Regions from separate parts of the Streptomyces sp. NPDC058375 genome, predicted to be linked through region 1. Evidence: riboswitches for the same ligand, from Rfam matches in the RefSeq annotation. Region 1 holds a riboswitch; each other region holds the start of a gene.
What was found. Region 1 has a riboswitch for thiamine pyrophosphate ahead of thiC (phosphomethylpyrimidine synthase ThiC). Riboswitches for the same ligand answer to the same signal wherever they lie in the genome.
Positions count from the first base shown of each region.

Region 1 (3,265 bases):
GCAGCACCAGGATGGTTCAGCGTCCCGACACCGCGGCGAGGGCGGCCCCCTGTGGCAGGCCCGCCCGGGAACGCAGCGGGGACGACGGCCGGATCCCGTTGAGAACCCGACCGCCGTCCCCGACGAGGAGCCGACCGCCGGGGACGAGCCGGCGGTCGGGGACGAGCCGCCGGCCGGCCCCGTTCGTGCAGGTCAGTCCGCGATCGGCAAGTAGACCCGGTTGCCGGCAGCCGCGAACTCCCTCGACTTCTCGGCCATGCCCTCCTCGATCTCCTCCTGCGAACCGCCGTGCTGACGGCGGATGTCCTGGGAGATCTTCATCGAGCAGAACTTCGGCCCGCACATCGAGCAGAAGTGCGCCGTCTTCGCCGGTTCGGCCGGCAGCGTCTCGTCGTGGAACTCCCGGGCCGTGTCCGGGTCGAGGGCCAGGTTGAACTGGTCCTCCCAGCGGAACTCGAACCGCGCGTCCGAGAGCGCGTCGTCCCACTCCTGGGCGCCCGGGTGCCCCTTGGCCAGGTCAGCCGCGTGGGCGGCGATCTTGTAGGTGATCACGCCGGTCTTCACGTCGTCCCGGTTGGGCAGCCCCAGGTGCTCCTTGGGCGTGACGTAGCAGAGCATCGCCGTGCCCCACCAGGCGATCATCGCGGCGCCGATGCCGGACGTAATGTGGTCATAGGCGGGCGCGACGTCCGTGGTCAGCGGGCCGAGCGTGTAGAACGGCGCCTCCTCGCAGATCTCCTGCTGGAGGTCGATGTTCTCCTTGATCTTGTGCATCGGGACATGCCCGGGGCCCTCGATCATGGTCTGGACGCCGAACTGCTTGGCGATCGTGTTCAGCTCGCCCAGCGTGCGCAGCTCGGCGAACTGCGCCTCGTCATTGGCGTCCGCGATCGACCCGGGGCGCAGCCCGTCCCCCAGCGAGTATGTGACGTCGTACGTCGCGAGGATCTCGCAGAGCTCCTCGAAGTGCTCGTAGAGGAACGACTCCTTGTGGTGCGCGAGGCACCAGGCCGCCATGATCGAGCCGCCGCGCGAGACGATCCCGGTCTTACGGCGGGCCGTCAGCGGGACGTACGGCAGGCGCACTCCGGCGTGCACCGTCATGTAGTCCACGCCCTGCTCGGCCTGCTCGATGACCGTGTCCTTGTAGATCTCCCAGGTCAGCTCCTCGGCCCGGCCGTCCACCTTCTCCAACGCCTGGTAGAGGGGCACCGTTCCGATCGGTACGGGGGAGTTGCGCAGCACCCATTCGCGGGTGGTGTGGATGTTGCGGCCGGTGGACAGGTCCATGACCGTGTCGGCGCCCCACTTGGTCGCCCAGGTCATCTTGTCCACCTCCTCCTCGATGGAGGAGGTGACGGCCGAGTTGCCGATGTTGGCGTTGACCTTCACCAGGAACCGCTTGCCGATGATCATCGGCTCGATCTCGGGGTGGTTGACGTTGGCCGGCAGCACCGCCCGGCCCGCCGCGATCTCCTCGCGTACGACCTCGGCCTCGACGTTCTCCCGGATCGCCACGTACTCCATCTCCGGGGTGATCTCCCCCCGGCGGGCGTACGCGAGCTGGGTGACGGGACGTCCGTCGCGGCTGCGGCGCGGCTGGCGCGGGCGGCCGGGGAAGACGGCGTCGAGGTTGCGCAGCCCGCCGCGCGGCGAGGTGTGCTTGAGCCCGTCGTCCTCGGGGCGGACGGGCCGGCCCGCGTACTCGGCGGTGTCGCCGCGGGCGATGATCCAGTTCTCCCGCAGGGGCGCGAGGCCCCGGCGGACATCGGTGTCGATTCCGGGATCGGTGTACGGCCCCGACGTGTCGTACAGCGTCACGTCCTTGCCGTTGGTGAGGTGCACCTGTCGGACCGGCACCCGGAGGTCAGGGCGCGAGCCCTGGACGTACCCCTTGTGCCAGCCGATGGACTTCCCGGCCTCGTCGCCCGTGCTCTCGGCGTTCTGTTTCGAGGCAGGCGTGCGTGCGTCCGCTGTGGTCATGAGACCTACTCCCTACGCCGGCATTACCCGGTAACAGGTTCGGCGGTCGGCGCAGCGTGTCCCGTACGGATGTACGGCGGTCAGCGCCCTCTCAGCCCGGTGCTCCGAGCTCCCGCGTGTGCAAAGGTGCCTCCACGCTAGCGTCCTTTCCGGCGAGCTGACCAGAGGGCCCCTCTGTTCTTGCGATGATCGCCCCGTGACCTCCCCCCAAAACGACCCCGCACCCCAGCCGCCGTCCCCGGGCCACAGCCACGGCCACTCGCACAGCCACGGACCCGCCGCCCCGGTCTCCCGGCACCTGCGCAAGGTCATCGCCGCCGTGCTGATCCCGTTCGCGACGGCGGTCGTCGTCGGCCTGATCGCGTTCTGGCCCGGCGGCGCACCCGACCACGAGCGCACCGGCGTCGGATTCGACCGCCAGACCCAGGACGGCAAGGTCGTCCAGGTCGTCCAGGTCGACTGCGCGGACGTCAACGCCGCGCAGGTGCCCCCGACCGGCGACACCTCCACGCCCTCGGGGCGGGAGGCCGTCAACGAGCAGGAAGGGGAATGCGCGAAGGCCACCGTCGAGGTGACCAGCGGCGACGACAAGGGCCGTAGGTTCGTCGAGGTGGTCCAGCCGGACGCGCCCCGCCAGCTGAAGGAAGGTCAGGGCGTGGTCGTGGCGTACGCACCGGACGCGCCGCGCGACCTCCAGTACTCCGTGACCGACGTGAACCGGAAGGTCCCGATGGCGCTGCTGGCCGGGATCTTCGCCTTGGCGGTGGTCCTGGTGGGCCGGATGCGCGGGGTGATGGCGCTGGTGGCGCTGGCCGTGTCGTTCGCCGTGCTGACCCTGTTCATCCTGCCGGCGATCCTTCAGGGCTCGAATCCGCTGGTCGTGGCGGTGATCGGAGCCAGCGCGATCATGCTGGCGGCCCTCTATCTGTGCCACGGGGTGACGGCCCGTACGTCGGTCGCGGTCGTCGGCACGCTGATCTCGCTGCTGCTGATCGGGCTGCTGGGCTCCCTGTTCATCGGCTGGGCGAGCCTGAGCGGCAACACCGACGACAACACGGGCCTCATCCACGGTCTCTACCCGGACATCGATATGAGCGGTCTGCTGCTGGCCGGTGTCATCATCGGTTCGCTCGGGGTGCTCGACGATGTGACGGTCACCCAGACCTCCGCCGTCTGGGAACTGCACCAGGCCGACCCGGAGATGGGTTGGAAGGGGCTGTACCGGGCAGGTATCCGGATCGGAAGGGACCACATCGCCTCGGTGGTCAACACCCTGGTGCTG
Region 1 covers NZ_JBHXJG010000029.1:26,806-30,070, forward strand. Annotated here, with positions in the region: gene ACFWM7_RS07675 (winged helix-turn-helix transcriptional regulator) at 1-7, opposite strand, end outside; gene thiC (phosphomethylpyrimidine synthase ThiC) at 193-1,983, opposite strand; TPP riboswitch at 1,976-2,109, opposite strand; gene ACFWM7_RS07685 (YibE/F family protein) at 2,180-3,265, shown strand, end outside.

Region 2 (3,265 bases), on a different contig from region 1:
TGTCGGCGTACCAGGCGGCCATCGGGGCGGCCACCTCGGCGGGCAGGGTGCCCGCGAGCGGGCGGGCGGCGGCCTCGACGACGGTGACCGCGCAGCCCGCGGCGCGGGCGGCGGTGGCGAACTCCGCGCCGATCCAGCCCGCCCCGACGACGACCACGTCGTGCTGCCGGTCCAGGACGGGCCGCAGCCGGGCGGCGTCGTCGAGGGTGCGCAGCAGATGGACGCCGGGCACGCCCTCGGTGCCGGGCAGGGTCACGGGCTCCGCGCCGGTCGCCAGGACCAGCGCGTCGTAGCGGACGGGGCCGTCGGCGGTGTCCAGGACGTGGTCGGCGGCGCGCAGGGCGGTGACGTCCAGGCCGAGGCGCAGGGTGATGTCGAGCGCCTCGAAGTCGACGTCGAAGGCGGAGTCCTCGGCCTTGCCCAGCAGCACGGCCTTGGACAGCGGCGGGCGGTCGTAGGGCTGGTGGGGCTCGGCGCCGATCAGGGTGACGGGCCCGGCGAAGCCGGCTTCCCGCAGGGCGACGGCGGTCTGGACGCCCGCCATGCCGGCTCCGACGATCACGACGTGCCGGGCCGGGCTCTTCTCCGTCTGCTGCTCGCTCACCCGTCCACCTTAATCACCTGACGAAACGTCAGGAAGACGGCCGCGGGAAGGGCCCCGGAAGCGCCCCGGAAAAACTGTCGTCAGGAGGGCAGTTGCTCCACCACGCTGGTCCCGCTGCCCTCCTGCGACTCCCACTGCCACCGCTCCTCCAACCGCACCCGGCCGTCCGCGAGGTCGACGACCGTCGAGACGCAGTGCCCGGACGAGGTCGTTCCGTCCTGCTTGAGCTGGACGTAACGGAAGTCCAGCACATCCCCTTTCCGGGTGCCGACGAGGTGGCCCCGGACCACGTCGCCGCCCGCGTACTCGGCCCAGATCCGGCCGCCCTCCTCGTGGTACGTGAAGCGGGTGCGGGTGCCGACCTGGCCCGGGGCCTGGTCGGCGACGGGCGCGAGGACGAGTCCGTCGAGCGAACGGGCCATGGTGGCTGCTCCCCTACTGGGCAGTGGGCGGCGGGGTTTAGGGTGGCCAAGGTAGAACACTCGCGGGAGCCCGGACGCACCGGGCTGAGAGGGAGGCTGGACGGCCTCCGACCGTACGAACCTGCTCCGGGTCATGCCGGCGAAGGGAGGGGCTGGACACTCATGCGCGTCTCGGGGAAAACCTCAGGAGCACGGGGAGAAACCTCAGGATCCGACGTCCTCGTCATCGGGGGCGGCATCATCGGCCTGGTCACCGCGTGGCGGGCGGCCCAGCGGGGGCTGAGCGTCACCGTGGCCGATCCCGCACCGGGCGGCGGGGCCGCCCAGGTCGCGGCGGGCATGCTGGCCGCCGTCACCGAACTGCACTACGGCGAGCAGATGCTGCTCGGCCTCAACCTCGCCTCCGCCGCCCGCTATCCGGCGTTCGTCGAGGAGCTGGAGGAGGCGAGCGGCCGGGAGACCGGCTTCCGGAGCTGCGGCACGCTCGCCGTCGCGCTGGACTCCGACGACCGGGCGCATCTGCGCGAACTGCACGCCCTCCAGGAGCGTTCAGGCCTGGAGTCGGTCTGGCTGAGCGGCCGTGAATGCCGCCGTCTGGAGCCGATGCTGGCTCCGGGCGTCCGGGGCGGCCTCCGGGTCGACGGCGACCACCAGGTGGATCCGCGCCGCCTCGCCGCCGCGCTGCTGGCCGCGTGCGAGCGGGCCGGGGTCGCGTTCCGCCGGACGGCCGCCGAGCGGCTCACCGTCGCCGGGGGCCGGGCCGCCGGGGCACTGCTCGGCGACGGCACGCAGTTCGCGGCCGATCAGGTCGTGCTCGCCGCGGGCAGCCTCAGCGGCCGGCTCGCGGGGCTCCCGCCGGAGCTCGTGCCGCCGGTCCGCCCGGTCAAGGGCCAGGTCCTCCGGCTCACCGTGCCACCGGCGTACGCCCCCTTCCTCAGCCGCACCGTGCGCGCCGTGGTCCGGGGCGGCCACCTCTACCTCGTGCCGCGCGAGAACGGCGAGCTGGTCGTCGGCGCCACCAGTGAGGAGATGGGCTGGGACACCACGGTCACGGCCGGCGGGGTGTACGAGCTGCTGCGCGACGCCCACGAGCTGGTGCCGGGCATCACCGAGCTGCCGCTCACCGAGACCCGGGCGGGGCTGCGTCCCGCGTCGCCCGACAACGCCCCGCTGCTCGGCCCGACCTCCCTGCCCGGTCTGCTGCTCGCCACCGGCCACCACCGCAACGGCGTCCTGCTGACGCCCGTCACCGGGGACGCGATGGCCGACGCCCTGACCACCGGCGAGCTGCCCGAGGCGGCCCGCCCCTTCGGCCCCGGCCGGTTCGGAACTACCACCGCCGCCCCCGTACTCCAGGAGCAGCCCGTATGACCCAGCAGCAGCCCGCCGGTCCGGCGGCCACCGCCGTGCCCGAAGTCACCGGCGTACCGGAAGCCGACGCCGTACCGGAGGCCGATGCGCTACCGGAAGCCCCCGCCGCACCCGAAGCCACCGTTTCCGTCTCGGTGAACGGGGAAGCCCGTGCCGTTCCCGCCGGAACGGACCTGGGCGCCCTCGTCGCCACGCTGACCCGGGCCGGTGCCGGAGTCGCCGCCGCCGTCAACGAGAGCGTCGTCCCGCGCGGCCGGTGGGCTGCCACGACGCTCGGCGAGGGCGACCGCGTCGAGGTCCTGACCGCCGTACAGGGAGGCTGACCATGTCCGACGACGTCTTCACACTGGGGCCCGCCACCTTCGGATCCCGGCTGATCATGGGCACCGGCGGGGCCCCGAGCCTGGAGGTGCTGGAGCGTTCGCTGATCGCGTCGGGCACCGAGCTGACCACGGTCGCGATGCGCCGGCTGGACCCGACCGTGCAGGGTTCGGTGCTCTCGGTGCTGGAGCGGCTCTCCATCCAGGTCCTGCCGAACACCGCCGGCTGTTACACGGCGGGCGAGGCCGTGCTCACCGCCCGGCTGGCCCGGGAGGCGCTCGGCACGAACTGGGTGAAGCTGGAGGTGATCGCCGACGAGCGGACCCTGCTGCCCGACCCGATCGAGCTGCTGGACGCGGCGGAGACGCTGGTCGACGAGGGGTTCACCGTGCTGCCCTACACCAACGACGACCCGGTCCTCGCCCGGAAGCTGGAGGAGGTGGGGTGCGCGGCGATCATGCCGCTCGGCTCCCCCATCGGCTCCGGGCTCGGCATCCGCAACCCGCACAACTTCGAGTTGATCGTGGAACAGGCCGGGGTGCCGGTG
Region 2 covers NZ_JBHXJG010000275.1:1,121-4,385, forward strand. Annotated here, with positions in the region: gene ACFWM7_RS30260 (NAD(P)/FAD-dependent oxidoreductase) at 1-604, opposite strand, end outside; gene ACFWM7_RS30265 (hypothetical protein) at 685-1,026, opposite strand; TPP riboswitch at 1,079-1,191, shown strand; gene thiO (glycine oxidase ThiO) at 1,189-2,397, shown strand; gene thiS (sulfur carrier protein ThiS) at 2,532-2,720, shown strand; gene ACFWM7_RS30280 (thiazole synthase) at 2,723-3,265, shown strand, end outside.
Region 2: another riboswitch for thiamine pyrophosphate. It lies ahead of thiO (glycine oxidase ThiO); the one in region 1 lies ahead of thiC (phosphomethylpyrimidine synthase ThiC).

Region 3 (3,265 bases), on a different contig from region 1:
AACGCGGTGCCGACGACGACGGTGGGCAGCACGAACGGCACGGTGACGACCGCCCGCAGCACCTGCTTGCCGGGGAAGTCGAAGCGGGCGAATACATACGCCCCGGGCAGGGCGATCAGCAGGGTGAGCGCGGTCGAGGCTAGGGCCTGCCAGGTGGTGAACCAGAGGACGTCGAGGATGTCCGGGCGGGCCAGTACGTCACCGATCCGCCCGAACTGCCAGTCGCCGCCCGCCTTGAGGCCGCGGCCGACGATCGCGGTCACGGGATAGGCGAAGAACAGCGCGAAGAAGGCGACGGGCACGGCCATCAGGCCGAGCCGCACCGCGGCCCCGCGCCGCCCGGACCGCCGCCCGGGCCCACTGCCGGCGGGCCGGGCGGCCTTCTCCTCGATGCCTACTTCAGGACCAGCGACTGCCACGACTGGATCCACTGCTCACGGTTGGCGGCGATCTTCTCGGGCGCGACGGTGGAAGGCGTCTCGACGCTCTCGCCGTGCTTCGTGAACAGCTCCGGCAGCTTCGCGTCCTTCACGACCGGGTTCACGAACATGTTGAGCGGCATGTCCTCCTGGAAGGTCTTGCTGATCATGAAGTCCAGCAGCGCCTTGCCGCCCGCCTCGTTCTTCGCCCCGGTCAGCAGCCCGGCGTACTCGGTCTGCCGGAAGCAGGTGCCGGTGGCGACCCCGGTGGGGGCCTCCTTCGGCTGCGGGTCGGCGTAGAGCACCTCGACGGGCGGGCTGGAGGCGTAGGAGACTACGAGCGGCCGGTCGGCGCCGGTCTTCTTGCCGCCGGCGGAGCCGGAGAACTCCTCGTTGTACGCCTGCTCCCAGCCGTCGACGACCTTGACGCCGTTGGCCTTGAGCTTCTTCCAGTACGCCTCGTAGCCGTCCTCGCCCTCGGCGGCGATGGTCCCGAGGAGGAAGCCGAGACCGGGCGAGGAACTGCCCGCGTTCTCCGTGACGAGGAGGTTCTTGTACGCGGGCTTCAGCAGGTCCGCGAAGGTCTTCGGCGGGGCGAGCTTCTTGTCGGCGAAGAACTTCTTGTCGTAGTTGACGCAGATGTCGCCGGTGTCGACGGGCGTGACGCGGTGCTTCTCGTCCGTCTGCGTGTCCGGCGCGACGCGGTCCAGGCCCTTGGCCTCGTACGCGGTGAACAGGCCGATGTCGAGGGCGCGGGAGAGCAGGGTGTTGTCGACACCGAAGAAGACGTCGCCGCGCGGGGAGCCCTTGGTCAGGATCTCCTGGTTGAGCGCGGCCCCGGCGTCGCCGCTCTTGAGGGTCTTGACCTTGTAGCCGGTCTCCTTCGTGAACGCCTTCAGCACCTCGTCCGAGACGTTGAACGAGTCGTGGCTGACCAGGGTCACGGTCTTGGACCCGCTGCCCTTGGACGCGCCGGAGCCCGCCGAGCCGTCGTCGCTGCCGCAGCCGACGAGCACGGTGACGCCGAGCACCGCGGCGAGCGCGGTCGCCGCGTACTTCGTGGTGGTGTTCATGTGATTCCTCCTGGAGGTGACCAGGAAGAGACGCGGCCCCGCCCGCTGTCCGGCGAACCGGAAGCGGGCAGGGCGCAACAGCTTGAGTAAGGTCCGAACTTCCTACCCGGAATGACCCGGGCGAGGTTCAGAGGGTCTGCGGCCAACCTGTCCTTGGTGCCGCACTCTCAGCGCTGTGGCGCTCCCCTGTCGGAATATGAAGTTGATTTCGGCCCAGGCTACACCGGCGGTTTCCGGCCGCCCGGGGGAGGCCGACGCTCGGAGGCCCGGGAACCTCCTAGCGCTCGGAGGCCGCCAGCTGCCCGCAGGCCCCGTCGATCTCCTGGCCACGGGTGTCCCGGACCGTGACGGGCACGCCGTGGGCCGCGATGGCCTCGACGAACGCCTTCTCGTCCTCGGGCCGCGAGGCGGTCCACTTGGAGCCGGGCGTGGGGTTCAGCGGGATCAGGTTGACGTGCACCCGCTTGCCCTTGAGCAGCCGGCCGAGCAGGTCACCGCGCCAGGCCTGGTCGTTGATGTCCCGGATCAGGGCGTACTCGATGGAGATCCGGCGGCCGGACTTCTCCGCGTACTCCCAGGCGGCGTCCAGCACCTCGCGGACGTTCCACCGGGTGTTGACGGGGACGAGGGTGTCGCGCAGCTCGTCGTCCGGGGCGTGCAGCGAGACGGCGAGGCGGCACTTGAAGCCCTCGTCGGCGAAGCGCAGCATGGCCGGGACGAGGCCCACGGTGGAGACGGTGATCCCGCGCTGCGAGAGCCCGAGTCCGTCCGGCTCCGGGTCGGTGAGGCGGCGGATCGCGCCGACCACGCGGTTGTAGTTGGCGAGCGGCTCGCCCATGCCCATGAAGACGATGTTGGACAGCCGCGCGGGCCCGCCGGGCACCTCGCCGTCGCGCAGGGCACGCATGCCGTCGACGATCTGGTGCACGATCTCGGCGGTCGACAGGTTGCGGTCGAGGCCGGCCTGCCCGGTGGCGCAGAACGGGCAGTTCATCCCGCAGCCGGCCTGCGAGGAGATGCACATCGTGACGCGCTCCGGATAGCGCATCAGGACGGACTCGACGAGCGTCCCGTCGTGCAGCTTCCACAGGGTCTTACGGGTGGTGTCGTCGTCGCAGCTGATGTGCCGGATCACGGACATCAGCTCGGGGAACAGCGCCTCGGCGAGCTTCTCCCGCGACGCCGCCGGGATGTTGGTCCACTCGGCCGGGTCGTGCGCGTACCGCGCGAAGTAGTGCTGCGAGAGCTGCTGGGCGCGGAACGGCTTCTCACCGGTCGCGGCGACCGCTTCCTTGCGCTCGGCGGGCGTGAGGTCGGCGAGGTGCCGCGGGGGCTTCTTGGCTCCGCGGGGCGCGACGAAAGTGAGTTCTCCGGGCTTAGGCATGGTTCATCCAGTGTGGCAGACAGACGGGTGAGGGCCCGCCGCCCTGTGGACGACGGACCCTCGCTCGCAGAACGTGCAGGTGGGGTGGGTGCCGGGGGCTCAGCCGGAACCGACGAACAGCACCAGCAGCAGCCACACCACCGGTGCGGTCGGCAGGAGCGAGTCCAGCCGGTCCATGATGCCGCCGTGGCCGGGGAGCAGGGTGCCCATGTCCTTGATCCCGAGGTCCCGCTTGATCATGGACTCGCCCAGGTCGCCCAGGGTGGCGCTGGCCGCGACCGCGAGGCCGAGCAGCAGGCCCTGCCACCAGGCGCCGCCGTCGATCAGGAACTCCATGCAGAGCGCGCCGGCGACCATCGCGAAGGCGACCGCGCCGAGCAGGCCCTCGC
Region 3 covers NZ_JBHXJG010000109.1:3,303-6,567, reverse strand. Annotated here, with positions in the region: gene ACFWM7_RS18970 (ABC transporter permease) at 1-308, opposite strand, end outside; gene ACFWM7_RS18965 (thiamine ABC transporter substrate binding subunit) at 395-1,492, opposite strand; TPP riboswitch at 1,574-1,690, opposite strand; gene rlmN (23S rRNA (adenine(2503)-C(2))-methyltransferase RlmN) at 1,770-2,876, opposite strand; gene ACFWM7_RS18955 (phosphatidate cytidylyltransferase) at 2,976-3,265, opposite strand, start outside.
Region 3: another riboswitch for thiamine pyrophosphate. It lies ahead of ACFWM7_RS18965 (thiamine ABC transporter substrate binding subunit); the one in region 1 lies ahead of thiC (phosphomethylpyrimidine synthase ThiC).